DNA from 3 places in the Micromonospora sp. NPDC002411 genome. Region 2 is predicted to be linked to each of the others. Evidence: riboswitches for the same ligand, from Rfam matches in the RefSeq annotation. Region 2 holds a riboswitch; each other region holds the start of a gene.
The links. Region 2 has a riboswitch for cyclic di-AMP ahead of ACWCO3_RS16845 (C40 family peptidase). Riboswitches for the same ligand answer to the same signal wherever they lie in the genome.
Positions count from the first base shown of each region.

Region 1 (11,753 bases), on a different contig from region 2:
GACTGGCCCACTGTCGCTGCCACGCACGGCGTCGACGCCGCCTCCGGCACCCCCACCTTCTGGCGTCGCACCCTCTACCGCGACGCCGCCGCGTTGGCCCGGGTGCCGTTGCGCCAGATCACCCTCGGTGGCGAGCCGGTGGACCAGGCCATCCTGGACCAGCTCCGGGACATCTTCCCCGCCGCCCGGATCTCCTGGATCTACGCGTCCTCCGAGGTGGGGGCGTCCATCGTGGTGCACGACGGGCGGGCCGGATTCCCGGTCGACTGGCTGGACCGGGAGACCCCGGGCCGCCCGACGCTCTCGGTGGTGGACGACGAGTTGGTGGTCACCTCCCCGTTCCACGGGGCGGGACTGGCCGGCCCGGTCCGCACCGGGGACCGGGTGCAGGTGCGCGACGACCGGGTGCTGATCACCGGTCGTTTGGACTCCGACGAGATCAACGTCGGGGGCAGCAAGGTCTCCGCCGGCGTGGTCCGTGGTGTGCTGGCCGAGCACCCGGCGGTGGCCTGGGCCCGCGTCACCGGCCGCCGCGCGCCGGTGCTCGGCCGGATGGTGGTCGCCGAGGTGGTCCTTGCTCCCACCAAGCACCTGGACACCGCCGAAGCCGCGCTGGTCCGCTGGTGCGCCGACCGGCTTCCCGAGTACGCGGTGCCACGCCGGATCCGCGTGCTGACCGAGATTCCCGTCAAGGAGAGCCTGAAGAGCGATGTCTGACACCCAGCTCGTCCCACCCAGCTCCGTGGTCCTCGTCTCCGGCGGCTCGCGGGGGCTCGGCCTGGCCATCGTCACCGACCTGCTCGATGCCGGCGTACGGGTTGCCGCCTTCGCCCGTACCGTCACCCCGGAGCTGGAGAAGCTCGCCGCCGAGCACCCCGACCGGGTGCACGTCGGCTCGGTGGACGTCACCGACCTGCGCGCCGCGCAGGGCTTCGTCCGTGCGGCGGAAGAGCGGCTCGGCCCGATCGACGGCATCGTCAACAACGCCGCGATGGGGCAGGACTCGCTGCACGCGCACACCGCCACCGACGACATCGCCCGGATCATCGAGACCAACCTGACCGCCCCGCTGCAACTGACCCGGCTGGTGATTCGCCGGATGCTCGCCAAGGGACTACGCGGACGGATCGTCAACATCACCTCGATCTGCGGGCAGCGCGGTTTTCCTGGGCTGGTCGCGTACTCGGCCACCAAGGGCGGCATGGACGCCGCCACCCGCTCGCTGGCGCGGGAGCTGGGCGGCCGGATGCTGGTGAACTCGGTCGCACCCGGCTTCTTCGCCTCGGAGATGTCCGCAGTGCTCGGCCCGACTCAGCTCGACCAGATCGTGCGCCGCACGCCGACGGGCCATCTGACCGAGCCGGAGGAGGTCACTCCAGTGGTACGGATGTTGCTGCGCGAGCACACCAACATCAACGGCCAGGTCATCGTGGTGGACGGTGCCGCCGCCATCTGACCTGGACCGGCCGGCCCGGCCCCGCCCGGTGCCGGGCCTGCTGGCCGCCGCGGAGCGGCACCTGCGCGTCGGCGTCCCCGCCGACCTGACCGACGCGGTGACCCGCAGTCACCTCGACGACGGCCGTTGCGTCGGCTGGTACGGCCCGACGACGCCGGGGTGGCGGGTGGCGATCGACGCGGAACGAGCGGACGCGCCGGTGCCTCCCGCGCTGGGACGCCGGTTCGGGGTGCAGGACTTCTGGGCGCGGTGGACCCGTGCCGAGTGCTGCTGCAAGTTGGCCGACGTCCCGGTGGCGGCCTGGTGGCGTCTCCACGGCCTGGGTACGCCGGCCGACGGGTCGGCGGTCTGGCGCACCCTGCGGGTGGCCGACCTGGTGGTAACCGTCGGCTTCGCCCCCGCATCCGGCCCCGTGCCCCTGCCCGCCTCCGTGGCTGGCTCGCGCCGCCTGGACCGCTAGGTGACGACTCGCCGCCACGACCGCTGCGTGGCGACGTGCCGCTGCGTGGCGACGTGCCGCCGCGTGTGACGGCCGGCCTGCCGTTGGTACCGGCGGTGCCTGTAGAGCTGCCCCACAGGTGGGGCAGGCGCGCGGGCCTCGTGGGTCGTCGTAGCCCTGAGGCGACGGAGTTTGATCCTGGTTGCCGGTGGGAGCAGCGTTGCCGGCCCCATATTCGGGGCAGCTCTACAGGCACCCAGCCCAGTCCCACCAGGCCGGACCGCACCCGCTCGCCTCCGCCCCACCGGGGCCGGGCTGCGCCCGTTGCTCAGCCCAGCCCGCGTCCACAGCCCAGCCCGTGTCGACGGTCAGATCAGGTCCCAGCTCAGCGGGGTGCCGCGTGAGACGTCGGTGGTGAAGGTGCGACCCAGGACCCGGTCGATCTCCACCGGAGCCAGCCCGCCGGCCGGTCGGATCGACCTGACATTGTGGATGGTCACCGGGTCGCCGGCCCGCACGTCCTCGACCACGAACAGCGAACGGCGGAACCGCAGCCCCTCCCGCTCGGCCGGGGTCGGGCCGATCGCGGTGCCACCCATGGCCGCGTACGCGCGACCGGACTCGGCCACCAGGGCCGTCAGCTCCGCCGGGTTCAGGGAGAAGTCCGAGTCCACGCCGCCGTCCGCCCGGTCCAGCGTGACGTGCTTCTCGATGAAGCAGGCGCCGAGCGCCACCGAGGCGACCGCCACCCCGATGCCGGGCGTGTGGTCGGACAGCCCGACCGGCACGTCGAACGCGCCGGCCAGCACCGGAATGCGCCGCAGGTTGCTGTCGGCCGGCGGCGCCGGGTAGGAGGCGGTGCAGGCCAGCAGGACGATGCCCGCCGCGCCACCGTCCCGCGCGGTCCGCACCGCGGCGTCGATCTCGGCGACCGTCGCCATGCCCGTGGAGATCACCATCGGCTTGCCCGTGCTCGCCACGAGCCGGATCAGCGGCAGGTCGACCAACTCCGAAGAAGCGATCTTGTACGCGGGCGCGTCCAGCGACTCCAGCAGCTCCACGGCTGTCGCGTCGAACGGCGACGAGAACACGGTCAGGCCACGCTCGCGAGCCCGCTCGAAGATCGGGGCGTGCCATTCGTACGGGGTGTGCGCCCGCTCGTAGAGGCGGTACAGGTTCTCCCCGCCCCACAACTCGTGCCCGCTGGAGATCCGGAACGCCGGGGTGTCGACGTCGATCGTGATGGTGTCCGGCCGGTACGTCTGGAGCTTGAGCGCGTGCGCCCCGCTCTCGGCCACCGCGTCGACGATGGCCAGCGCCCGGTTCAGATCTCCGTTGTGGTTGCCGGACATCTCGGCGACCACGAACGGTCGTTCCCCGGCACCGACCGCGTGCGGTCCGATCTTGATTGTCGCCGTCATTCCGACCTCTGCTCAGGTACACCCGCACCGGTGTGCGGTGGTGCTGTCGTCGTCCGCCCGGCGGGTGGACGACCTGGAAAACCAGGGCGCCGGGAGCCGGCCCGGCTCCCGGCGTGCGGTGCGGTGGCGGCGTTCACGGCAGGCGGCTCCCGGCCAGCGCATCGCGCCGCTGCGTGGTCGTGACGACCTCGTCGTCGCCTGTCGTCGCGGTGCCCGCCCCTCGACCCGGGTCGTCGTCGGCGGTGACCGAGTCGGAACCAGCGTCGACGCCGCCCACTGGGCCCTGGCGACGCAGGCGGCCGGCGACCCGGTGCGCCTGGCGCAGAGCCGAGTACGCCAGCCAGTCGCCGCGCCCCACAAGGCGGTGTTTGAGCCCGGTCACTCCGGGCGGTAGCGGATATCCACCGGTGGGCAGGTACCGGCGGTAGTGCTCGGCGGCCCGGTGGAAGAAGTCCCGCCGCAGGTGTGGGTGTAGCCGGCCGTCGTTGCCCACCACCACCAGATAGTGGTTGATCATCAGTTGGAACAGTTCGGCCTGCAACCGCTCGTCCGGGTGCTTGCGGGCGACCCAGTCCAACAGCCGCTCGTACTGGGCGAACGCGTCGAAGTGCCGGCCGCTGCGGGTGGAGGTGATCGCGCCGTGCCGGCCCTGCCGGTACAGGTAGCAGACCCGGTCCAGTACGGAGATCTTCTCGGCGCCGATCAGCAGGGGGTGGCTGAACGGGATGTCCTCGTACCAGCCGGGGAAGAAGCGCAGCTCCAACTGGTCCAGGAAGTCTCGCCGGACCACCTTGTTCCAGGCGGTGTGCTGCACCCGCAGCAGCTGCGGCTGGTCGTCGAGGCGTGTCACGCCGGGGATGCCGCGTAGCAGGTGACTGCTCGCGTCGACCTCCCGACGACCGTCCTCGTGCACCCGCAGGTGGTCCAGCATCAGCACGTCGGGCTGGTGCTGGCGCAGCCGGTCCAGCACCGCGGGGATCGTTCCCGGTGGCAACCAGTCGTCGCTGTCGACGAACCAGACGTACCGGCCGGTGGCCACGTCGAGCCCGGCGTTGCGGGCCAGGCCCAGGCCCACGTTGCTGCTCAGGTGCACGACGCGGACACCGTCGCGGCCGGCGGCGTAGGAGCGGAGCATGTCGCCGCAGCCATCCGGGGAGGCGTCGTCGACGGCGATCATCTCGACCGCGTCCGACTCGTCCGCCGGGATGTCGGCCCGGATCGACTCCAGGCACTGGTACAGGTATGCCTCGACGCCGTACACGGGCACGACGATGCTCAGCAGCGGTGCGTGCGTCGGCTCATTGACCACGCCCGCCACCTTTGACGGTCAGGGTGGCCGAACCCGGAACCTGACGTGACCGCCGATGGTGGAGTCCCTGAACTCCCCCCGAGCGGGAGGTTAACGGCGGCAGGCCCGCAGTCCACCAATCCGGCGACCGTGGCGTGCCCGTACCGCCGTCGGCGGGTGGGACACGTCCGGTTCACCCGAGAGTGACCCGGTAGGGTGCCTCGGTGCGGCCCTGCCGGGCCGTCGCGGGCGTCGCCGTCGCGTCGTCCGACGCCGCGCCGAGGAGGATACGGACGTGCTGGTGACCCTGCCGATCTTCAGGATCCCGGCATGACCAGCGCCGCTGCGGTGTCGACCGCACGGCCCGCCGTCACGCCCGCCCGGCTGCCCTCGCTGACAGGGCTGCGCTGGATCGCCGCGTTACTGGTCTTCGGCTTCCACGCCGGCACCATGCGGATCATCGCCGAACCGGACTACAAGGCGGTGGTCGACGCGCTGTTCACGCTCGGCCTGTCCGGGGTGCAGTTCTTCTTCATCCTCAGCGGTTTCGTGCTGGTCTGGTCGGCCCGCGTCGGCGACTCCCGGCGCACCTTCTGGCGGCGTCGAGTTGCCAAGATCTACCCGAACCACGTCGTGCTGTGGGGTGCGGCCCTGCTGGTCGCCTGGTGGTTCGCCGATCCGGTCCTGCCGGCGGTCGCGTTGGAGAACCTGCTGCTGTTGCAGGCGTGGGACCCCCGGATGGGCTGGTTCTACAGCGTCAACACGGTGAGCTGGTCGCTCTCCTGCGAGTTCTTCTTCTACCTGTGCCTGCCCCTGGCGCTGCCGCTGCTACGCCGGGCCAGCCCGAAGCTGCTCTGGGTGCTGATCGTCGCGCTGCCGCTGCTGATCCTCGCGCTCTGGCCGGCCCAGCAGTTGGTGCCGGAGGTGAGCCGGTGGTGGTTCACCCAGATCTTCCCGCCCGTACGGTCGCTCGAGTTCTGGTTGGGCGCCGTCGCGGCCGAGCTGATGCGGCGGGGTCTCTGGCGCGGCCCGGGGCTCACCGTCGCCAGCCTGGTCTTCGTGGGCACCTGGGTGGCGGCCGCTCAGTGGATCCGCGCGGAGCTGTGGACGACGCTGCTCGCCGTCGCGTACCTGCTGGTGATCACCGCCGCCGCGGACGCCGACGTGCGGGACAAGCGCTCCCCGTGGCGGTCCCGGCCGCTGGTCTGGCTCGGGGAGGTCTCCTTCGCCTTCTACCTGGTCCACGTCCTGGTGATGACGAGCGTGCTGCGGTGGAGCGGTGACTGGGGGACCGGGTTCACGGGCTGGCGCGGGCCGGCCGTGGTGCTCGGCTTCCTGGCGGTGAACCTGGTCCTCGCCGGGCTGCTGCACCGCTTCGTGGAGACGCCGATGATGCGTCGACTCGCACCGCGCCGCCCAGCTCGTCCGGCGTCCGTCCCCCGCCAACGCGCGGGCGGTCCCGACGCCGCCGGGGAGAGCGGGCAGCAGACCAACGGTCGATCAACGTACGCCGACTCGCGCTGACACCGTCCACCCTGCTCAGTGGGGTTCGGCGCGGCGTGCGACGACACGCCCGTGGTCGGTGCGTCGAGGTCGGCACGACGGTAGCGTGAGGTCGTGCTTCCGGTCGCGTTCACCTGTCCGCTGTGGTGGGTGGCGCGCTGGGCGACGCGGGTGCTGACCAGCCTCGCCGTCGTCGCGGCCCTGGCGCTCGGCGCGGGCCCGGCCTCGGCCGCTGTGCCAACTCCGTTCGCCCTCGGCGCACTCCCGGCGACCTGCCCGTCCACCTCCGCGCAGGGGGCGGTGCACGAGGCGCAGGCGACGACCGAGGAGCCCGTCGAGGAATTCTCCTCGGCGTGGTCGGTCGACCCGCAATCGGCTCCGCCCGGCGACCAGGCCACTGCCCGGACCGGCCCGCTGCCGGTGCGCGCGGCCGGGTCCGACCGGCTGCCCCTGGTCCACGGCCCGAGCAGCCGGGCACCCCGGGCGCCACCCGGGCGCTGAGTCACCGGGACGAGCGTCCCGCCCGCCGCGCCTGTCGACCCACCAGCTCCGCGCCCCACCGGCCCGTGCTCCGCCCTGGCCCGGTGGCGGTGGGGCTCCCCATCGCATCGCTCTCTCCCGAGGTGCCGACCATGGAGACCGCCGTCTTCTACCAGTTCGTGACCGAGGTGCCGCAGGCCGCCGCCATCTGGTCCACCCTGTTCCTGCTGGCCCTGGGCGTACTCGCCCTGCTGGTGGCCCGCCCCGAGCGGGACACACCCTCGGACGACCCGCGCACGGCCGCCCCCACCGCTCGTGAGGTGGCCGCCGCCGAGGCTGCCGACCTGCGCCGGTACGCCGAGGAGGTAGCGGTCGCCGCGACCGGCGCGGCCAGGACCGCGCAGCGGCGACGTGCTGACTGGCTGACCGCTCAGGAGGAGATGGAGCGGGCCTGGTGCGCCTATGACGAGGCGGACACCGCCGCCCGTCGCTTCGCGGGCGCCGAGGCGCTGCCCACCCCGCAGACCCCCCGCACCCCGGCCGAGTACGCCGCCCGCGAGCGCTACCTGCACCGGGCCGCGATGACGGCGTACTGGCGGGGTGACCTGAGCATGGCGCAGCTCGGCGACGTGTTCGCGCACCGGCGCGGCTGGGATCCCCGGCGGCACCCGGTCGAGCAGGAGGTGCTGTTCAGCCGGACGATCCGGGACGCCAGGCTGGCCGACTACCAGGCCGCCGCATCCCGGGAGCGTGCTGCCTGGCGGGACGCGGAACTGGCTGCCGACTCAGCGCGAGCCCTCGCAGCGGAGACCTGCGCGGCGGCGGCCCGGCTGCGACCGAACCCGCTACCCGCGCGCCGGGCGGTGACCGGTGTGTTCCGACCCGCTGTCGTGGCGCGGTGGCGGCCGGCGCGGGCGAGTTGAGCCCGATCCGTGACGTGAGCCGGCTCACGCCGACCGAGAATCGGGCGTCCGGCGCGATCGGCACGATTCTTCCGGTGAATCTGGTCGCATTCTCGGCGGCCTGTCCGGTTGTCGCCCGTAGGCGTCACCGTAACCGCTTGTCCCATCGAGTCACGTCAGCGGCAATACGCGCAGAAATTGCTACGCTATTTCAGGTTTACGCAGGTGGAGCTGGCTTGGCAGGGGTGCGGACGGGCCAGTACTGTCGTCCCGTCCGGTGCGGTAACCGATCGCAAGAGGCGACGCCGCGCCGACCCGCTCAATCGTGATGAACGAACCGGGGACCCACCAGTAAGTCCGGGGTGAATCCGCGAGCCACAGCCCGCGGTAGGGCGATCTTCCCGCCCGAATCCGTCAGCTAACCCGGTAGGCGGTGTCGGAAGGAGTTCCATCCTCGTGCAGCACCTTTCCACCCCTCGGTTGTTCCCTCGCCTCCACGGCGCAGCGGTGCCCCCGCTCATTCGTCCAGTGACGGTGAGCTGACCCCCGGGTCATCGCCTCACCGCCCGGCCACGCCGGGCGTTCCCCTGAGCGGTTCACCATCCGCGGACCACGGTCCGCGCGCTGGCGCCTGCCCGGATACCGGTCCGGTCGCCGGTGTGCCGCTCTCCCCCCGATCCGTGGAGGACCCCGTGAAGCACACCCTGCAGCGTCAGCTCCGCCGTTTCGCCACCGAGCGCCCGTACCAGATCGTTGCCGCCTCCGCCGCGGCCCTCGCGATCGCCACCACCACCGGCGCCCTGCTCACCACCGCCGACGACGCACCCGCCGGCCAGCGCACCGCGACCACCGTCGCCGAGATGCGCAGCGACGTTGCCGCCTCCCGCGGCGAGGTGCGTGAGGCGTCCCCGTCGGCCAGCGCCGCGCCGAGCACCGCCGCCCCGGCCACCAGCGCCGCGTCGCCGGCGGCCAAGGCGAAGGCCAACCCCGACCTCACCCGTAAGCCGACGCCGCCGAAGCCACCCGCGACCAAGGTGCTGGACTACGACTACGAGGCGCAGAACACGTACTACAACTGCGGCCCGGCGGCCACCCGGAACGCCCTCAGCGCCACCGGTATCGACCGCACCCAGGAGGAGCTCGGCGCCGAGCTGGGCACCACCGAGATGGGCACCAACTCGGCCGAGGACACCACCCGCGTCCTCAACGCCGAGGTGAAGGGTTCCCCGTACCGGACTCGGATGTTCGCCGGCGCCCCCAGCCCGGCCCAGATGGACCGGCTCCAGGCCGACGTCGTCAAGGCCATCACCGACGGCCGTGGCGTGGTCGCGAACGTCGTCGGCGACGCCGTCGACACCAACGGCGGTTACCACTCCTACGGCGGCGGGCACTACATCGCCGTCGTGGGTTACAAGGACAACGGCCGCACCGTGCGGATCGCCGACTCGGCCAACGCGGCCGACCCGTCGTACTGGATCACCACCATCGACCTGGCCAACTGGATCGCCAGCCGGGGCTACTCCGCCTGACCCAGGCACGCTGACCGCCGCGGGCGTCGTCCCCCACAAGGGGGCGGCGCCCGCGGCGTTTTTCGTCGGTGCCGTCAGCGTCGCGCGGGAGGCGGCGTGGATGACGACTCTCGTACCGGGCCGTGAACCGTGGGAGACTGCGGCCGTGGTGGATGAATCGGGTGGTCAAGCCGGTCGCGGGCGGGTCCTGCTGCTCCTGCACGGAATGGGCACGACCGGGGACGTCTGGTTGCCGTGGGCGCCGCTGCTGGAGCAGCGCTGGGCGGGGCGGTGGCTGGCACCGGACCTCGCCGGCCACGGCTGGGCGGAGCCGCTGCCGTCGTACACCTTTGCGGGGTTCGCCGACCGGATAGCGCGCGGCCTGGCGCTCGGCGACCGGCTCGTCGTGCTCGGGCACTCGCTGGGCGGGGTGGTCGGCCTCGCGCTGGCCGCGAACGCCGCCGGGGCGCCCGTGGACGCCGTGGTCGGGCTGGGCATCAAGGCCGTCTGGTCACCCGACGAGCTGGCCCGCGCCGCCGGCCTCGCCGCCCGTCCGGTCAGCTGGTTCGCCACCCGCGCCGAGGCGGCACGCCGCTACCTTCGGGTGTCCGGCCTGGCCGGCCTGGTCCCGCCGGACCATCCGGTGGTGGACGCCGGCCTGCGTCAGGTCGACGGCCGGTGGCGTCTCGCCATGGACCCGACCGCGTTCGCCGTCGGCGAGCCCGACCTGGCCGCGCTGCTGGCGGCGACCGACGCGCCGGTCGTGCTGGCGCGCGGGGAACACGACCCGATGGTCAGCGACGAACAACTCAAGGAGTACGGGGTGCCGGTCGCCACGCTGCCCGGTCTCGGCCACAATGCGCACGTGGAGGACCCGGCGGCCGTGCTGGCGCTGCTCGACCCGTATCGCTGAGCGGTCCCGAGCGGAAATATCGGTCGTGCGACCGGGCTCCCGACGCCTACATTCGCCCGGATGCCTGCCGTTGATCCGTCCCTTGTGGTCAGCGTGAGCCTGAATGTCGTCGACTCTCGACTCGACGATGCCGCGCGTCGGTGCCGATCCCTGGTCGCCTCGCTCGGCGCGGTGGGTCTGGTGGCGTCCCGCACCGAAGCGGACCATCCCCGCGACGGGGTGAACGTCGACCTGACGCTGATGCCGTCCGTCCCGTCCGCTCCGGGCGCTGAGGCGGTCCGTCACCTGGCCGCGCCCCTGCTGACGCGCTTCCGGTGGAGCCGTGGCGATCTCGAGGTGGACGAATCGGCGGCCGGTCACCCGACGGGTTTCGCCGCCGGTCGGGAGCGGACGACCGACGGCGTGACGCCGATCTGCGTGTCCATCTGCGCGGCCGCCGACACCGAAGGCGAGTGGTGGGACCCGCCGGAGTGGCTGCCCGCCGACGAATCCGTCGTTCCTGTCCGGCGACGGGTCAGGCGGCTGCCGGCTGCGGCGTCCGACGACGACGTCGTGGCCCGGGTGCACGCCCGGCTGACCGCCCCCGATCTCGACACGGCTCTGGTCCGCTGCCTTCCGCTGCTCGGGCGGCCGGACGTGTGGTCCGTCGACCTGCGACAGATGGCGACCGACGACGGCGTCTGGAGTCTGGCCCTGCTCCTGGTGCTGCCTATGGTCGACGTGTCACCGCAGGCTCCCTTCGGGACCGCTGTGGACGCCCTGGCCGCCGAGTTCGGATCGCCGTCGGGGCACCTACGCAGGTCACCGTTTGGAACGTGGATGGTGGCGGCGATGGAGACGACCCGGCCGCTCAGCGACGCGCCGGCGGTCGAGGCGTTGTACGTGCGGACCGGAATCGACCCGTTCGACCCGGGGCCGGTCGACCGGCCGGTGGAGATCCGGGAGATGGTGCTCCGAGGCCAGGACGAGGACGGTCCGGACGAGGCCGAGTTGATACGCGCGATCGAGGAGGCGTTGCGAGACGCCGTACGTGTCCTGCTGGTGGTCGACGTCACCGGCCCGGTTGCGGACGCCAGGGCCGTGGTCCGGGGCCTCGTTCGGATCGAGGACGATGACATCGACTCGACCACCACCGAGATCCTGGCTGACGGACGGCTGCGGATCGTCGCGCACCTCGGGGCCACGTTGCTGACGGCGGAGGAGATCGTGGAGGTCGTTGTCGCATCGACGGATCTTCAGCCCTGGGTGCGATCGGTCCCCGAGTCGGCCGACGGTCTCGCGACCGCCGAATGGCGTGCGCCGGCCGACACTCGCGGGGTCGTCCGGGTCGAGGTCACGGCAGGGTACCGGCTCGGGCTCAGCTAGCTGTCAGCCATCCTTCCCGGCCCGACAGCCCGGGTCAGGCGAGAGGGGAGAGCTGCGGCGACCGCTCGGCCGCGGTGTCCGGTGCCGACGTCAGCTCGCGGCGGGCGGCGCTCAGGAAGGCGTCGGCGTACGACTCGGCGGGGAAGTCGCCCAGGTAGCGGCGACGGGTGGCCCACCGCGCCTCGGCCAGCGGGTCGGTGTCCAGCAGGTCGGTCAGCACCTCGTCCACGTTGGACATGTCGCGGCGCAGCACGTACCCCGAACCGGCCAGCGGGAAGCGCTCCACGAACCGGTCGCCCTCGCCACCCATGTCGGTCACCGCGTACGGCTTGCCGGAGTAGAGGTAGTCCGAGATCACCCCGGACACGTCGGAGACCAGCGCGTCGGACGAGTTGACGCACTCGGTCAGGCTCAGCTCCCGGGCCGCCGACCCGAACACGTGCTGCCGGCCGGTGCGCGCCCGATCGGCCGTCAGCAG
Region 1 covers NZ_JBSFBM010000124.1:5,152-16,904, forward strand. The annotation lists gene ACWCO3_RS16620 (AMP-binding protein) at 1-717, shown strand, start outside; gene ACWCO3_RS16625 (SDR family NAD(P)-dependent oxidoreductase) at 710-1,456, shown strand; gene ACWCO3_RS16630 (hypothetical protein) at 1,440-1,916, shown strand; gene pseI (pseudaminic acid synthase) at 2,264-3,316, opposite strand; gene ACWCO3_RS16640 (glycosyltransferase family 2 protein) at 3,450-4,625, opposite strand; gene ACWCO3_RS16645 (acyltransferase family protein) at 4,935-6,128, shown strand; gene ACWCO3_RS16650 (hypothetical protein) at 6,222-6,608, shown strand; gene ACWCO3_RS16655 (hypothetical protein) at 6,740-7,510, shown strand; cyclic di-AMP (ydaO/yuaA leader) riboswitch at 7,796-7,937, shown strand; gene ACWCO3_RS16660 (C39 family peptidase) at 8,170-9,018, shown strand; gene ACWCO3_RS16665 (alpha/beta fold hydrolase) at 9,164-9,910, shown strand; gene ACWCO3_RS16670 (hypothetical protein) at 9,971-11,275, shown strand; partial or broken gene ACWCO3_RS16675 (CDP-glycerol glycerophosphotransferase family protein) at 11,310-11,753, opposite strand, start outside.
Region 1: another riboswitch for cyclic di-AMP. It lies ahead of ACWCO3_RS16660 (C39 family peptidase); the one in region 2 lies ahead of ACWCO3_RS16845 (C40 family peptidase).

Region 2 (6,042 bases):
GTGGCTTGCGCCGCGGCGTCCACCGCCTGCTCGTCCTGGTCGCCGCCGCCGCAGTCGGCGCCGGTCTGCTCGCCGCACCGGCGCACGCCGATCCCACGGTCGACGAGATCGAGGCGCAGATCGACAAGAAGTGGGAGCAGTTGGAGCCCACTATCGAGCAGTACAACAAGGTTCGGGCGCAGCTGAAGGTCAACCGGCAGAAGTCGGCGAGCCTGCAGAAGAAGATCGAGCCGCTCGCGTTGCAGAGCGAGTTGGCGCTCAACCGGGTGGGCGACCTCGCCTCCCGCTACTACATCTCCGGCCCGTCGCACGACATCGGTTCGCTGCTGGTCAGCGTCAAGCCGGACACGCTCACCGAGCAGCTCACCGTGCTCGACCGGCTTGCCGCGCAGGAGCGCAAGGAGGTCGAGGGTGTGCTGGCCGTGCGGGCCAAGTACGACGGTGAGAAGCAGAAGCTGGACGCGCTGATCACCACCCAGACCACGCAGCAGAACGAGCTGGCGGCCAAGAAGAAGCAGATCGACGCCGAAATCAAGCAGCTTGAGGCGTCAATGCCCAAGACCACGGTCAAGACCGCGGGCTGCCCGACGATCAACGGTGTGACCAGCTCGGCCGCCCAGAAGGCGATCAAGACTGCCTGCCAACAGGTCGGTGATCCGTACGTCTGGGGCGCCACCGGCCCGAACTCGTTCGACTGCTCGGGGCTGACCCAGTACGCCTACAAGTCGGCCGGGATCTCCCTCACTCACCACACCGGTGACCAGTGGAACGAGGGCAAGGCTGTCGCGCGAGCTGACGCCCGCCCCGGTGACCTGGTCTTCTTCTTCTCCGGCCTAACGCATGTCGGCCTGTATCTGGGTAACAACCAGATGGTGCACGCACCACGTGCCGGCAAACCGGTGCAGGTGTCCAGCATCAACACGATGCCGGTCGCCGGGTTCCGCAGACCTGGCTGATCCAGATCACGTACTGACGGCCCCCGGTCACCGACCGGGGGCCGTCGTGGTTCTCAGCGGGGCGCGCCCACCGGGGAGGGCAGCAGCTGCACGTCAGCGAGATCGACGTACATGATCCGGTGGCCGAACTGGATCTGCGCGTAGCGGTTCTTGCCGCGGATCACCGTCCAGTCGCCCGGCGACGAGCCGTCGAACGTGCTGGCCCGGTAGTACTCGCCGGCCAGCACCGCGCCGACGGCGTACCGCTGTCCGGCGGCCAGGGTGTACTGCAGCGGCGAGATCGTCTGGTAGGGCACCCCGTCCGGGTACGCCGCCTGCTCCGGGTACGCCCGTCCGTACACGGGGACAGTCGTCCGTCCGGGTTTCGGCGTGGCCACGACGCCGACGGTCCAGCTGGCGGTCGGCGCGTACGCCGGGTTGTGGAACCAGGCCCGCTGCCCGAGGTACCAGATCGCGGTCCAGTCACCCTGCCGTCCGGCGAGCGCGTACGTCTGCCCGGCGGATGCCCGCGCCCCGTGGTCCGACACGGCCATCGTGTTCGGGGTGCCGTCCGGACGGAGCGCGATGTCGTTGACCAGCGGCGCGTCCGCGGACGGTGCGCTCCGCAGCACCACCGACGATGAGCCGCGCGGCGCGCACGGCACACCTGCGGTGACGCATCCGGTGAACGCCGGTTGGTTGGTGGCGTAGTCCGGGTCGATACGGACCAGCCCGGTGGCCGGGGTGCCGGTGTCCAGTCGCGGCGCGTGCAGCAGGTCGAAGTAGTGCGTCCAGTCCCAGTACGGGCCTGGATCCCAGTGCATCCCCCGCACGGTCGAGGCGACGGTGCCGGGCACGTTGTCGTGGCCGATGATGTGCTGGCGGTCCAGCGGGATGCCCAGCCGCAGCGCCAGGTGCCGGACCAGCTTCGCCGAGGTCCGGTACATCGCCTCCGTGTACCAGGTGCCCTGCGCGGCGAAGCCCTCGTGTTCGAGACCGATCGACTTGGCGTTGACGTACCAGTTGCCCGCGTGCCAGCCGACGTCCTTGGTCTTCACGTGCTGGGCGATGTGCCCGTCGACCGAGCGCAGCGAGTAGTGCCAGCTCACGTACGTCGGGTCCTGGACGAGTTTCAGGGTCGTCGCCCAGCTCGCCTCGGTGTCGTGGATGACGATGTACTCGATCTTCTGCCGGGCGGGCCGGTCCGAGAGATCGTGGTTGCCGTAGTCCCCGTCGCCGAACGCCTCGTAGGGTGCGGGGATCCACTCGCAGGAGATGGTGCGCGGGCACTCCACCCCGTCCGGGCGGGCCAGCCGGCGTAGGCCCAGCCGGTCCAACCAGGAGCGCTGGGGCTGTACCGCGATCGCCGGCAGGGTGATTCGCTGCCCGTCGTCGGTCACCCGGGACTCGCCTGCGGCGATGGTGGTGAAGACCTCGTCGGCGAAGGCCGCTGCGGCGTCGGCGCTGTCCGCACCGGCGTAGCGGGCCACCGCGCCGTACCAGGCCGCCGGGTCGGTGTCCGCGCCGACCGGTGCACCCAACTCCCGCTGGTACGCGCTGAGCAGCGCAGCCCCGCCCCGGATGTTGACCTCCGCGTCGGTGCGCAGCGCCTCGGGGGTGGCGCCGGTCAGCGCGGCTGCGGCTTCCACGGTCTGCAACGCGGCGGCGGCCGGCGCGGGGGCCTCGGCGGGTCGGGGCGCGGGCACCCGGGCGGGCCGGGAGTCGTCGCCGCGTGGGTCCTCGGCACCGGCATCGTGGTGGCCGCGCCCGGGTAGAGCGGCGACGTGGCGGGCGTCGGTCAGGTGCATCGGGCCGTAGCCACCGCTCGTGCTCGGTGTGCCGGCGTTGCTGTCCCAGCGGGACTCCAGGTAGGAGACGCCGAGCAGCACACCGGTCGGTACGCCGTACTCGGTCGCCGCAGCGGCGTACTGCTGCTGGCGATCGGTGGTGGGTGCGGCGGCGGCCGCTGCCGAGAGTGGCACCGCGCTCGCGGCGGCGATGACGGTGGTGGCGAGCAGTGCGCGCCAGCCGGTCGACAGGGTTGGATGGTGCATCGAACCCCCTAGATTCTCGCGGGTAGAGGTCAGGTCACCATCGCGCCGCTGGAGAGTCCGCGTCAATACCTTTCCATCTATCGACTCGCTCAGAAGGAAATCTTCACACTGGGTCGGTGACCCCCACTCGATCGGTACGGAGTGTCACGGCCGCACGGGTTGCGGATTGGTAACAGGCGTCTCTACTCTGGTCATTCGTCGGCCCGATAGCAGCTCCGCCCAGCCCGGGCGGTAACGGACCGACACCGCCGAGTCGTTTCCGAGCGAACCGGGGACCCAGGTCCCTCGGGGTGAATCCGCAGCCACTGCGGTAGGGCGCCGACTTCCCGCCCGAACCCGTCAGCTAACCCGGTAGGCGGTCAGGAAGAAGGAGTACGGAACCCCGGTGGCACTCCATGCCCCGCGGCCGTCGTCCGAGCGGTCGGCAGCAGCCGGCCCGACGCCGATCGTGCCGCGCCCACGCTGGTCCCGCTTCACCACCGCTCTCGCCGCGCTGGTCGGCGTCGCCGTCGTCCTGACGGGCAGCGCCACGGCGGCCCACGCCGACCCGTCCGTCGCGGAGATCGAGCGTCAGATCGACGAGGACTGGAACAAACTCGAACCGATCATCGAACGGCACAACGCCACCCGGACCGACCTCGCCGTCAAGCGCAAGCAGGCGGACGCTCTGGCCACCCGCATCGCCCCGCTCGAACAGCAGGTCGACGCCGCGATGGACAAGGTCAGCGCCCTCGCCGTGCGGGCGTACAAGGGTGAGACCGTGTCGACCGTCAACGCGATGCTGGGCAGCCGGTCACCGAGCGAGGTGGTCAGTCAGCTCGAAATGCTCGACCGGTTCGCGCACAACCAGCAACAGGACGTACGCGAGGTGGCCGACCTGCGGGACGAGTTGGCCGCGCAGAAGGCGCCGCTGGACGAGATGGTGGCCCAGCTGACCCGTACCGAGGCTCAGCTGGCCGCGAAGAAGAAGCAGATCAACGAAGAGATCGACCGGCTGCAGAAGCTTCGCCTCAAGGTGTACGGCAACGGTGGCGGTGGTTCGTTGCGCCCGGCGCCCTGCCCCGGCAGCTATCCCGGCGGCGCCGCGGGCGTCGCGGTGAAGTTCGCCTGCGCACAGATCGGCAAGCCCTACGTGTGGGGCGCCGAGGGACCCAACTCGTACGACTGCTCCGGGCTGATGCTGGCCGCCTGGGCGAAGGCCGGTGTGTCGTTGCCGCACAACGCCGCCCAGCAGAGCCGCGTCACCAAGGACGTCAGCAAGGGCGACCTGCGCCCCGGCGACCTGGTCTTCTACTACAGCGACATCCACCACGTCGGCATGTACGTCGGCGGCGGCTGGGTGGTGCACGCCTCGCAGGCAGGCCAACCGGTCAAGATGAAGAAGGTCGACGACGGCCCGATCCACAGCTACGGCCGTCCAGGCTGATCGGGAGTGACCGAAGGGCCCGTCGCGATCCGTCGCGGCGGGCCCTCGTCGTCACGGGTTCAGCGGGTCGGCCAGGTGCGCCAGTGCTGCCAGGCGCGGCTCGGCGTGGGGCCCCGCTGGCCCTGGTAGCGGGATCCGTAGACCACCGAGCCGTACGGGTGCTCGGCCGGCGAGGAGAGCCGGAAGATGCAGAGCTGCCCGATCTTCATGCCCGGCCAGAGGGTGATCGGCAGGTTCGCCACGTTGGAGAGTTCCAGCGTCACGTGTCCGGAGAAGCCGGGGTCGATGAAGCCGGCGGTGGAGTGCGTGAGCAACCCGAGCCGGCCCAGTGAGCTCTTGCCTTCGAGTCGGCCGGCGAGCTGGTCACCCAGGGAGATGACCTCCAGCGTCGAGGCGAGCACGAACTCCCCCGGGTGCAGCACGAACGGCTCGCCGTCGGGCACCTCGACCGCCGAGGTCAGGTCGTCCTGCTGCATCGCCGGATCGATGTGGGTGTAGAGGTGGTTGTTGAAGACCCGGAACAGCCGGTCGAGTCGGACGTCGATGCTGGAGGGTTGGACCAGGGTGGGCTCGAACGGCTCCAGGCCCAGCGTGCCGGCCTTGATCTCGGAGACCAGGTCGCGGTCGGAGAGCAGCATCGGACCACCATAGCGGCGTTGCCGAAACCGGGCGGATTCGGTGCCGGTGACCAGCGCGTCGAGGTCGCCCGTCGTACATTTGTTCGATAGAATGCTCGCATGGCTTCCTGGTCCGATTTCGCCGCCGACGAGCCCCGACTCGCCGACGGGATCCGCGTTCTCCTTCAGCAGTACGGGCCGGGCTTCGGCTACCTGGCCACGGTCCGCGCCGACGGCGGGCCCCGGGTTCACCCGGTCTCCCCGGTCATCACGGACGAAGGTCTCTTCTGCTTCATCATCGACTCCCCGAAGCGCCGTGACCTCGAACGCGACGGCCGTTACGCGTTGCACTCGTTCCCCCCGGAGGAGAGCGACGACGAGGCCTACCTGGCGGGGCACGCTCGTCCGGTGACCGATCCGGTCCGGGTCGCGCGGCTGGCGCAGAGTGCCCGGGCCGAGCAGCAGGTCGACTGGCGGTTGTTCGAGTTCACCGTCGACGTGGCCATGCTGACCCGCCGCGAGCAGCACGTCGCCGGCGTCCCGGGTGTCACGCCGAGCCGGCCGGCTGTCCGGGTCTGGCTGGACCCGCACGCCCCGTCGGCGACGGCCGCGCCGGTCGCCGTGCCACAGGCTCGGCCGACCCGCCTCAGCCGTGACGTGCAGTGCACGGCCGCCTGACCGGGGCTCTGACACGACGGTGTCGGCTCCGTCGTGACGGAGCCGACACCGGTTGTACGCGGAGCAGTTAGGCCGCGCGGTAGGCGTTCCAGGCGGTGATCATGCGGCTGGCCTGACCAGGGGTGAACTGGTACATGCACGAGTCGTAGGTGTAGTCCATGAAGTTGGTGATCGGGTCCAGCCCGGTCGCCGAGCAGGTGTCGCGCCCGGTCGGGCACTGGTACGCCGGCGAGGCCTCGGCCGGGGTGTCGCTGACGCTGTCACCCGAGCCGCCGCAGCCGCCCTGGAAGGTGTGGTAGAGGTTCAGCCAGTGGCCGACCTCGTGGGTGCCG
Region 2 covers NZ_JBSFBM010000126.1:11,404-17,445, forward strand. The annotation lists gene ACWCO3_RS16835 (C40 family peptidase) at 1-956, shown strand, start outside; gene ACWCO3_RS16840 (N-acetylmuramoyl-L-alanine amidase) at 1,010-2,989, opposite strand; cyclic di-AMP (ydaO/yuaA leader) riboswitch at 3,226-3,361, shown strand; gene ACWCO3_RS16845 (C40 family peptidase) at 3,375-4,415, shown strand; gene dcd (dCTP deaminase) at 4,475-5,053, opposite strand; gene ACWCO3_RS16855 (pyridoxamine 5'-phosphate oxidase family protein) at 5,153-5,710, shown strand; partial or broken gene ACWCO3_RS16860 (zinc metalloprotease) at 5,778-6,042, opposite strand, start outside.

Region 3 (11,753 bases), on a different contig from region 2:
ACATCGATGTGCGGGCCGCACCCGGGCTGGAGGGTGACGAGCGGATGGCGGCCCTGGAGAAGGAGGCCGAGCGGCTCGCCGCGCACGGCGCCACCCGGCTCGGTCGCCACGAGCCCGCTCCCCCGCTGGGTGCCGGGCACCTCGTCATGGCCGACCCGGAGGGCAACGAGTTCTGCCTCGACTGACGCCACGTCCGCCCAGGTCACTGCCGCGATCACCGGATGTCATGCGAACATGTGTACGTGTCGCCCGGTGCCAGCATCCTGCACGCCGACCTGGACGCCTTCTACGCGTCGGTCGAGCAGCGCGACGATCCACGCCTGCGCGGCCGGCCGGTGATCGTCGGCGGGGGCGTGGTCCTCGCGGCCAGCTACGAGGCGAAGGCGCGGGGCGTCCGCAGCGCGATGGGCGGCCAGCAGGCACGCCGGCTGTGTCCGGACGCGATAGTGGTGCCGCCTCGGATGTCGGCGTACACGGCGGCGAGCCGCGCGGTCTTCGAGGTCTTCCGGCAGACCACTCCGCTGGTCGAGGGGATCTCCATAGACGAGGCGTTCCTGGACGTGGGTGGCCTGCGGCGGCTGGTCGGGCCACCGGCCGACATCGCGGCGCGGCTGCGTCGAGAGGTTCGTGAACGGGTCCACCTTCCGATCACGGTGGGTGTGGCCCGCACGAAGTTCCTGGCGAAGGTGGCCAGCGGGGTGGCGAAGCCGGACGGCTTGCTGGTAGTCGCACCGGACGCCGAGGTGGCGTTCCTGCACCCGCTTCCGGTCGAACGGTTGTGGGGCGTCGGCCCGGTCACCTCCGCGAAGCTGCGGGAGCACCGGATCCGTACCGTCGGCGAGGTGGCCCGGCTCGGTGAGGCCGCGTTGGTGTCGCTGCTCGGGTCCGGTGCCGGCCGGCACCTGCACGCCCTGGCGCACAACCGTGACCCACGCGCGGTGCAGGTTGGTCGCCGACGCGGCTCGATGGGTGCCCAACACGCGCTGAGTCGCACCCCGCGCGCCCCGGCGGAACTGGACGCCATCCTCGCCGGTCTGGTCGACCGGGTCACCCGGCGGATGCGCGCGGCCGGGCGGTCCGGTCGCACTGTGGTGCTGCGGCTGCGCTTCGGCGACTACAGCCGGGCGACCCGCTCGCACACCATCGGCAAGGCGACAGCGGACACGACGCCGCTGCTCGCCGCCGCGCGCGCATTGCTGCGGGCGGCCCAGTCCGAGATCGACAGTCGTGGTGTCACGCTGATCGGTGTGTCGGTGGGCAACCTGGACGACAGTCCGGTGCAGCCGGAGTTGCCGTTCCACCGCGACCCGGGCGCGGAGTTGGACGCCGCTGTCGACGCGGTCCGTGACCGGTTCGGCTCGACGGCGCTCACCCGTGCGGTCCTGCTCGGCCGGGAGCCGGGTGTCGAGATGCCGCTGCTGCCGGATTGACCGATCTGCGTGCGGTGTCCACGCGCGGAGGTGGGACAGGAGACACATCACAGCAGGTCGGCGGTTTAGCCGGCGGCCGACGGGTGACCCTTGGGGGGTACAGCCTGACAAGGGGGGACCCACCATGTCCGAGGACACCAGCAACCGAGCGAGCCGCGGCGCCGAGCGCCCGCACGACGTGACCGACCCGCTGCTCTGGCAACTGGCGATCGACGTGTTGAGCGCCCACGAGCCGGACGACGAGGGTCACTGCCGCAATCTCCAGTGCGCCGGGCAGGCCTGGCCCTGCGCTGCCCGTCAGGGCGCCGAGCATTCGCTGCGTCTGTCCCGCGGCGGGTCTGACTCCGTCGAGGTGACCGTCGACGGCGGGACCGATCTGGCATCGACCTCTCGCTGGGGTCGCAACGCCGGCCCGGTGGCGTCGCGTCGAGCGCCGAAGGCGTCCGCCTCGGCGGCGTGACTCGAACCCGGCCCGGCACTCGGGCTGACCAGCACCGAACACACGAACGCTCGGCCGATGACCCGGCCGAGCGTTCGTGTGCCGTCCGTCAGAGGCTGAGCTTCTGACCGGGGAAGATCAGACCCGGGTCGGCCCCGATCAGCTTCCGGTTGTGTTCGTACAGCGCCTGCCAGCCGCCGGACACCCGACGGGCGTCGGCGATCTCCGACAGGGTGTCGCCCGGCTTGACCAGGTACGTCTGGCCGCCGGCCGGCGCCGCGGTGCGTTCATGGTTGCGGGTCGCCGGCTGCTCGCCGCGCGACGGCCGCTCCTGCCGCTCGGTGGGCTTCGCGGTGGACTTCGTCGACTTCGCGGTGGACTTGGTCGACTTCGTGGCGGAGCCTCCCGACGAGCCGCCCTTCTTGCCGCAGGTCGGCCAGGCACCGATGCCCTGCCCGTCGAGCACCTTCTCGGCGATGGCGATCTGCTCGCCACGGCTGGCCAGGTCGGCGCGGGCGGCGTACTTCTTGCCGCCGTAACCGGCCCAGGTGCTCTGCGAGAACTGCAGGCCACCGAAGTAGCCGTTGCCGGTATTGATCTTCCAGTTACCGCCGGACTCGCACTTGGCGATCGCGTCCCAGTTGACTCCGGCCTGCGCCGGGGCGGCCGGGCCGAAGAGGGCGACAGCGCCGGTGACGGCACCGACGGCCAGGGTGCCGACGGCGAGGCGGCGGGTGGTGACCCGTCGATGACGGGGCGTGTGAACAGACGTCATGTGAGCTTCCTCCACGCCGGCGAGGTGAGCTGTCGGGTTCGGGCCGAGGAGCCCGGCCGCACGGTGGCGGCTTCACCCCGAGGTGACGTGCACCGAGGAACGTGTGGGTCCCCCGCTCCTGCCCGGGTGACTGGGTTCCGACGGCCGGGGGCAGGATTTGGCGTTGCCGGCCGCGGTGTCCGCAGTGGCGAACCCGACCGACGTTAGGCACGTTCGGTGACGATCGCCCAACCCCTGTGAAGTTCTTCACCGGGGTACGCGGGGCGCCGTCCGCAGCGGTTGCGGCCGGCCGGACACTGTGCAGAGAGCACTGTGGACCGGTACCGATCAGGCCTCGTGACGCAGCCAGGCCACGGTGTAGCACCGAGCGACTCGACGTGTCCGTTGGTGATCGGATGCACGACGCCGGTACGCCGAACCGGCCGGCGGGTCCCTGGTCGGGTGGCCCGCCGGCCGGGAGGTCGACCGTCTACAGAGTGCGCGCCAGCCGGTCGGCGAGCGTCCGGGTGAAGCGGGCCGGGTCGGTCAGCTCACCGCCCTCGGCGAGCACGGCCAGGCCGTAGAGCAGCTCGGCAGTCTCGGTCAGGGCCGCCTGGTCGCTCCCCTGCTCGTGGGCCTTGCGCAGCCCGGAGACCAGCGGGTGCCCGGGGTTGATCTCCAGGATCCGCTTGGTCGGGGGCACCTCGTGCCCCATGGCCCGGTACATCTTCTCCAGGGTCGGCGTGAGGTCGTGGGCGTCGCCGACCACGCAGGCCGGTGAGGTGGTCAGTCGCGACGACAGCCGGACCTCCCGGACGCTGTCGGTCAGCGTGGTGCCGAGCCACTCGAGCAGGCCGGCGAACTCCTGCCGCTGCTGCTCGCGCTCGGCCTCGGCCTGCTGCTTCTCCTCGTCGGTGTCCAGGTCGATCTCGCCCTTGGCGATCGAGCGCAGCGTCTTGCCGTCGTACGCGCCGACCCGCTCGACCCACACCTCGTCGACCTGGTCGGTGAGCAGCAGCACCTCGTGACCCTTGGCCCGGAAGGCCTCGAGGTGCGGCGAGTTCTCGATGGCGGCCCGGGACTCACCGGTGGCGTACCAGATGTCGCTCTGGCCGTCCTTCATCCGCGAGACGTAACCGGCCAGGTCGGTGGGCTCGGTCGCGTCGTGGGTGGAGGCGACGGAGAGGATGTCCAGCAGGGTGTCGCGGTTGTCGGTGTCGTCGATCAGCCCTTCCTTGACCACCGCGCCGAACTCGGTCCAGAAGGTGCGGTAGCGCTCGGCGTGGTTGGCCTTCAGGTCCTTGACCGTGGCGAGGATCTTCTTGACCAGGCGGCGACGGACGATCTGGATCTGCCGGTCCTGCTGGAGGATCTCCCGGGAGATGTTCAGCGACAGGTCGTGCGCGTCGACCACACCCTTGACGAAGCGCAGGTAGGTCGGGACGAGCGCTTCGCAGTCGTCCATGATGAAGACACGCTTGACGTAGAGCTGGACGCCTCGGCGGCCCTGCGGGGAGAACAGGTCCAGTGGGGCGTGGCTGGGCAGGAACAGCAGCGCCTCGTACTCGAAGGTGCCCTCGCCCTTCATGTGCACGACCTCGAGCGGGTCGGCCCAGTCGTGGCTGACGTGCTTGTAGAACTCGTTGTACTCGGCAGCGTCGACCTCGTCGCGGGGCCGCGCCCAGAGCGCCTTCATCGAGTTGAGGGTCTGCACCTCGCTGGTGGCGGCCTCGCCGTCGGCGCCGGGGCGTTCGACGGTCATCCGGATCGGCCAGGCGATGAAGTCGGAGTAGCGCTTGACGATGTCGCGGACGGTCCACTCTGCGGTGTAGTCGTGCAGGTTGTCCTCGGTGTCGGCCGGCTTGAGGTGCAGGGTCACAGTGGTGCCCTGCGGGGCCTCGTCCACCGCCTCGATCGAGTACGTGCCCTCGCCGGTGGACTCCCAGCGGGTGCCGCCGGTCTCGCCGGCCTTGCGGGTGACCAGGGTGACCCGGTCGGCGACCATGAACGCGGCGTAGAAGCCGACGCCGAACTGGCCGATCAGGTCCTGCGAGGCGCGCGCGTCGGCGGATTCCCGCAGTTGGCGCAGCAGCTCGGCGGTGCCCGACTTGGCGATGGTGCCGATCAACTGGACGACCTCGTCGCGGGTCATCCCGATGCCGTTGTCCCGCACGCTGAGGGTGCGGGCGTCCTTGTCGACCTCGATCGTCACGTGCAGGTCGTCGGTGTCGGCGACGAGGTCCTTGTCGACGAGAGTGGCCAGCCGCAGCTTGTCCAGGGCGTCGGAGGCGTTCGAGATGAGCTCCCGCAGGAAGACGTCCTTGTTCGAATAGATCGAGTGGACCACCAACTGGAGGAGCTGACGCGCCTCGGCCTGGAACTCCAACGTTTCGGCCTGGTTGCTCACACCGTCTCCCATCTCGGCTCGTGCGGGGTTTCGCGGAAAGGATACGAGTCGTCACGGGCCGGGGTGCCGCCGCGTCCGGGTCGCATTCCCGATTGAGGGGGGCGTCGGTGTGACATGGCTGACTTTGGTTAACAGAAGTCAGGTGGGATAGCGTGACCGCCATGAAGATCTCTGGAAGCACCGCCCTCGTCACCGGCGCCAACCGTGGCCTCGGCCGCCACCTGGCCGCCGAACTCCTCGCCCGTGGCGCCACCGTCTACGCCGGCGCGCGCAACCCGGACGCCGTGGACCTCCCCGGCGTGACGCCGGTGCGCCTGGACATCACCGACCCCGCCTCGGTGGCCGCCGCCGCCGAGCTTGCCGGCGGCGTGAACCTGCTGATCAACAACGCGGGCATCGACACCCGGACCGACCTCCTCGACGGCGACCTGGACCTCGTCCGGCTGGAGCTGGAGACCCACTACATCGGCACCCTGTCCACGGTCCGGGCGTTCGCGCCGGTCATCGCCGGCAACGGCGGCGGAACGATCCTCAACGTGCTCTCCGTGCTGTCCTGGGTGAACTTCCCGATGCACGCCGCCTACGGTGCCGCGAAGTCCGCCGAGTGGGCGATGACCAACGCGCTGCGCCTCCAGCTCGCCGAGCGGGGCGTCCGGGTCGCCGGCCTGCACGTCGGCTACCTGGACACCGACATGGCCGCCAATGTGACCGGCCCGAAGTCCGACCCGGCGGTGATCGCCCGGCTCAGCGTGGACGGTATCGAGGCCGACGCGTACGAGATCGTCGCCGACGACGTCAGCCGGCGGGTGCAGGCCGGGTTCCCCGGGGGCGTGGCGGCGCTCTACCCCCAGCTCCCCTGACCCACGACGCGACGGGCCGCCGCCAGCAAGCACCGGCGGCGGCCCACCTGCACGGGTACGCGCTCAGCTCGCCTGCAACGCCACGTCGTCGAGCACGAAGCTGGTCTGCAACGACGAGTCCTCGGTGCCGGTGAACTTCAGGGTCACCGTCTGACCGGCGAACCCGGCCACGTTGAAGCTGCGCTGGGTGTAGCCGGCGGCCGCGTTCAGATTCGAGTACGTCGCCAGCGTGGTGGAGCCCACCTGCACGGTGAGCCGGTCGTACGCCGTGGAGCCGGTCGTCTCGGCGGTGTCGACGTGCAGCCAGAACGACAGCGTGTAGCTGGCACAGCCGGCCGGCACCGTCACCGACTGCGACAGGCTCTCAGTGCTGGAGCTGCCGTTGCCGCCCAGCCACGCCTTGTACGACCCGGTCCGGGCCGGCTGGCTGCTGGAATTGGTGATCACGCCGGAGGACGCGGTCCACGGGGTGCTGCCGCTCTCGAAGCCGCCGTTCCCGATCACCTGACCACCGGTGCAGGTCGGGGTGCCGCCGCTCACGGCGAGCTGCCACAACGCGTACGCGACGCCATCGGCCGCCCGGTTCAGCACGGTGGCGCTGACGTTGGCGGTGGTGTCGCAGGACCGGTGGTAGCAGGGGTCGTATGCGGCGTTGGCGGTGCCGCCCCACTTGGCCGCCTGGGCGCTGGTCTTGCGGGCGCTGGCGCCGGCGGCGTAGCCGGAGGTGGGGATGCCGGCCTGCTGGAAGTAGTAGTCGTCGGAGCGGCCCTGACCCTCGACGTTCTCCTCGGGTTGCAGACCCAACGAGTCCCAGTACGCCTTCAGCGGCGCCGCCGTGGTCGAGGTGACCCGGTTGATGAAGTAGCCGCCGTTGATAGAGCCGACCATGTCGAAGTTGTAGTAGCCCTTGATGTAGCCGCGCTGGGTGGAGTTGAGCGAGTTGACGTAGAAGCGGGAGCCGTTGAGGCCCTGCTCCTCGTCGGTCCACCAGGCGAACCTGACCTTCTTCGTCATGGTCGGGTTCTGCGCGGCCAGGACCAGCGCGTTCTCCAGCAGGGTCGCCGAGCCGGTGGCGTTGTCGTTGATGCCGGGACCGGCCGAGACACCGTCCAGGTGGGCGCCGAACATGACCACCTGGTCGGTCGGACCGCCTCGCCACTCCGCGATGAGGTTGTTCGACGGGTACCGGCAGCTGGAGCAGTACTGCTCACTGACGGTGTAGCCGGCGGACTGCAGCCTGCTCTTGACGTAGGCGAGCGAGGCCGTGTAGCCGGCCGAGCCGGCCCGCCGGTTACCGCCGTTGTTGGTGGCGATGCTGTTGAACTGGGTGAGGTGGGCTTGGACATTGGTGACCGAAATGTCCGGTGCAGCCAGCGCGGCAACGGTGGCGGCGATCGGCCGGGCCATCGTCGTCGCGGTCGTGGGTGACGCGGCCACCGGCTGTGCGGCCAGCGCCACCGTCATCCCGGCGAACACGGCGAGCGCGACTCCCGCGCTCAGCGTTCTGCCTCTCATGGGGGCTCCTCGGGGGTTAAAGGGATACCCGAGACACTTACAGATGTCGATGCATTGGGCATCGGTCGTTCGTCCCGAACCACCGACGGTTCGACGGTGGGTACCGGCGTCGGCACAGGTGAGTAGAGGTGCCAGGATGGGTAGGTAACGCCAGCAGGGGTCGTCGGGCCCGGAACGGGGGCTTGCGATGGAGCCGGGTCGAGCGTGACACGACCCAGCATTGACCTGTTCAGCGGCGGTGGCGACACCGGTCGGCTGATGGCCGGGCTGGACTGGGCCCGTACGCCGCTCGGCCCGGTCGACGGGTGGCCGCAGAGCCTGCGGGTCGCGGTCCGGCTGGTCCTCTCCTCCCGGTACCCCATGCTGCTGCTCTGGGGCGAGGGGTTCTCCCAGCTCTACAACGACGCGTACTCCACGCTGATCGGCGACAAGCACCCCGCCGCGCTCGGCAACGACGTGCGGGTGACCCTGGCCGAGGGCTGGGACGTGCTCGCCCCGCTGGTCCAGCAGGCCATGACGACGGGGGTGGCCAGCTGGGTCCCGGCCCTGCGGCTGCTGCTGGAGCGGGCCGGCTACCGCGAGGAGGCGTACTTCAGCGTCTCGCACGCCCCGGCCCGGGACGACGACGGCCGTACCGTCGGCGTGTTCACCGTGTGCAGCGAGGTCACCGAGCAGGTGGTCGGCGAACGTCGGCTGCGGCTGCTGCGCGACCTGTCCGTCCTCGGAGACGGTCGCACCGTCGACGTGGACGCGACAGGCGCCCGGCTGATCGACACGATCGGCGGCCACCCGCTGGACGTGCCGTTCGCCGCCATCTACCTGCGCGACGGCGCGTCCCTGCGGCGGGTCGCCCACACCGGCGGCGTCCAGGGCGCGCTGCCGGACACCGTCGACCTGGCCGACGCGGGCCCGATCGCGCACGCCTGGGGGCTGCCGGACGCCGCGGAGGGTCGCCCGGCTCAGGTCTCCGACGTCGCCGACCGGATGACGCTGCCCGCCGGCGCGTGGGACGACCCGGTCCACACCGCGCTGGCGCTGCCACTGCCGTCCGGCGACGAGGACCAGCCACTCGGTGTCCTGCTGGCCGGGGTCAGCCCGAGCCGACGGCTCGACGAGGCGTACCGGTCCTTCCACCAACTCCTGGCGCAACAGGCGTCCCTGGCGTTGCGCAACGCCCAGGAGTACGAGGAGGAGCGGCGCCGGATCGAGGCGTTGGCCGAGCTCGATCGGGTGAAGACCGACTTCTTCGCCAACGTCAGCCACGAGTTCCGTACCCCGTTGACACTCATGCTCGGCCCGCTGGCCGACGCCCTCACCGACGCCACCGCACCCCTGGCGACCGTGCAGCGGGAGCGGGTGGAGACCGCCTGGCGCAACGCCACCCGGCTGCTGACGCTCGTCAACAGCCTGCTCACCTTCTCCAGCCTGGAAGCCGGTCGCGCTCGTAGCGATGCCCGGACTGTCGACCTGTCCGCGCTCACCGCGGAGCTCGCCGGCGTGTTCCGGGCCGCCGTGGAGCGGGCCGGGCTGACCCTGGAGGTGGTCTGCCCGCCGCTGCCACGGCCGGTCACGATCGACCCGGTCAACTGGGAACGCATCGTCACCAATCTGCTGTCCAACGCCCTGAAGTACACGTTCATCGGCCGGATCCGGGTCACCCTCGACGCCGACGACGAGGAGGTACGCCTCACCGTCGCGGACACCGGCATCGGCATCGCCGAGCAGGACCTGCCGAAGCTCTTCGACCGCTTCCACCGGGTGCGGGGGGCGCGCTCGCGCAGCCACGAGGGCACCGGCATCGGCCTGGCCCTGGTGCACGAGTTGGCCCGACTGGAGGGCGGCGAGGTGCGGGTGACCAGCCGGGTGGGTGTCGGCAGCACCTTCACCGTGGTGCTGCCCTGGTCGGCGACACGCCGTAACGCGGTGGCCGACCCTCCGGTGGAACGGCGGGGTGACGCGGCCCGCGCCGCCGTGGAGGAGGCGACCGGCTGGCTCGCCGAGGCCAGCGACAACCCGACGGAGCCCGAGCACGCCTCCGGGCCGACAGTGGACGAGCTGGCCGGCGCGCGGATCCTGGTCGCCGACGACAACACCGACATGCGGGCGTACCTCAGCCGGCTGCTCACCGGGCAGGGCTGGCGGGTACGGGCCGTCACCGACGGTCGGAAGGCCCTCGACGAGATCCACCGCGAACGACCCGACCTGGTCCTCACCGACGTGATGATGCCGGTGCTGGACGGTTTCGACCTGCTGCGCCAACTCCGCGCGGACCCGACGACCCGGACGCTGCCGGTGCTGGTGCTGTCCGCCCGTGCCGGCGGTGAGGCCAGCGTGGAGGGCTTCGGCCTGGGCGCCGACGACTACCTGGTGAAGCCGTTCGCCGCGACCGAGCTGATCGCCCGGATCCGGGCCGCCATCCGGCGGGCCCGCGACCGCCACGACCCGGCCGGCACGGGGACGGGCGACGCCCCATCGGCACGAGCCGGCGCGGTCGCGGCGGTCGCGGAGCCGACGGCCGAGGACGGGGGGACGGCGGTCGGGGGGACGGCGGACGGCGTCGCCACCGGCAGGCCGGACTCCGGCGCGTCCGCGCGCGATGCTCTGGCCGACCGGAACGGCACCGACGACGTCCTGGACACCAGCTGGGCGTACCCGTCCGCGCCCACCTCGGCGGCGGCGATGCGCAGAGACGTCCGACGGACGCTGTGCGACCTCGCCGTCGACCCGGACGTGCTGGAGGACCTGCTGCTGGCCGCGTCCGAGGCGGTGAACAACGCCGTCGAGCACGCACAGCGGCCCAGCCGTCCGGAGGTACGGGTACGGGTCCAGGTGGGTGACGGTCTGGTCCGGATCTCGGTGCGGGACTTCGGCACCTGGCGGGACCGCCGACCGGCGATGGACCGGGGCCGCGGCGCGCTGCTGATGAACGCCTACGGCGACGTGCGGCTGGTCTCCACCGCCGAGGGGACGACGGTGACCATCGAACGCCGGCTGGACGACCCGGCCTGAGTGGCCGGCCCGGGGCAACCAGCAGTCTGCGTCAGAGCTGACCACCGGCGGCGTCGCGGGCGATGATGCCGTCGAGCCGCTCCCCCGGGGTCAGCAGTGTCGGATCGAACCAGAAGATCACCACCTGCTTGTCGACACTCCACCGGGCAAGGCGGGCATCGACCTGCCGCCCGTCCACGGTGCCGATGACGCGGTGGGCGGGGCCGACGAAGTAGCCGAAGGTGGGCACCGGCGTGGTCGACGAACGCTCGTCGTAGCCGATCTGGTGGAACCCGGGGCGGCGGTCAGCCCCCTCCACGTCGTTGACCAGGATGTCCGTGGTCAGCATGCCGTCCGGGAGGCGACGACCGGCGGCCAGCCCGATGGTCACCTTCGGTTCGCCGGGCACGGACACCCGAACGACGTAGTACACCCGCTGCTCGGTGCCGTACCGCACCTTGCTGTCGATCACCTGGCCCAGCGGTTTCGGGGACGGCACGTCGCCGGCCGGCGGCGGAGGGGTGGGCTCCATCGACCGCGCCAGCGTCGGCGGGGAACCGGACGGTGTCGGGGCGACGGCCGTCGGCGGTGGCCGATCGGCCGTCGGCGGACCGCCGGTCCGGGCGTCGACCGCCACCACGACGACGACGGCCAACCCGGCAGCGAGCGTCGCCGCGCCGGCTCCGGCAAGCCGCCGACGGGTACGCAACCGTCGCCCGTCGCGCATCACGGCGGCCAGGTCGAGGACGGTGTCGGGGCGCTCGGTCTCCCGCATGGCGTGGCGGAGCTGCTCCAGCTCGCTCATCGGCGCGCCTCCTCGTCGGCGTGCCGCGGCGCCGCGGCGCGTAGTTTCTGCAGGGCCCGCGAGCTGGTGCTCTTGACCGTGCCCACGGATACGGCGAGCTCCCGGGCCACCTGCGCCTCCGGTAGGTCGAAGTAGTACCGCAGCACGACGATGGCCCGCTCCCGAGGGCTGAGCGCGCCGAGGATGCTGATCAGCCAGCGCCGGGTGGTGACCTCGTCGGCCACGTCTCCGCGCCGTTGCTCCGGCACCTCGTCGGTCGCGTACTCGCGCATCGGCCGGCGCCACCCGTCCACCAGGTGATTGACCAGGGTGCGCCGGGCGTACCCGTAGGCGTCGTCGTCGTGGACCCGCGACCAGGACGCGTACGTGCGGGTAAGGGCGGTCTGCGCGGCGTCCTCGGCCAGGTGGTGATCGCCGGTCATCAGGAACGCGGCGTGAACGAGTCGCGCGGACGCCGCCCGCGCGAACTCGACGAACTCCGCGTCGCCCCGCGCCACCGTGAACCTCCCCCGTGCCACACCGCTATGGACGGGTCAGGTCGGCGAAAGGTTGAGC
Region 3 covers NZ_JBSFBM010000160.1:1,303-13,055, reverse strand. The annotation lists gene ACWCO3_RS19570 (VOC family protein) at 1-185, shown strand, start outside; gene dinB (DNA polymerase IV) at 222-1,430, shown strand; gene ACWCO3_RS19560 (hypothetical protein) at 1,555-1,890, shown strand; gene ACWCO3_RS19555 (transglycosylase family protein) at 1,979-2,644, opposite strand; cyclic di-AMP (ydaO/yuaA leader) riboswitch at 2,645-2,785, opposite strand; gene htpG (molecular chaperone HtpG) at 3,114-5,042, opposite strand; gene ACWCO3_RS19545 (SDR family oxidoreductase) at 5,192-5,890, shown strand; gene ACWCO3_RS19540 (M28 family peptidase) at 5,954-7,405, opposite strand; gene ACWCO3_RS19535 (ATP-binding protein) at 7,610-10,414, shown strand; gene ACWCO3_RS19530 (hypothetical protein) at 10,446-11,198, opposite strand; gene ACWCO3_RS19525 (SigE family RNA polymerase sigma factor) at 11,195-11,695, opposite strand.
Region 3: another riboswitch for cyclic di-AMP. It lies ahead of ACWCO3_RS19555 (transglycosylase family protein); the one in region 2 lies ahead of ACWCO3_RS16845 (C40 family peptidase).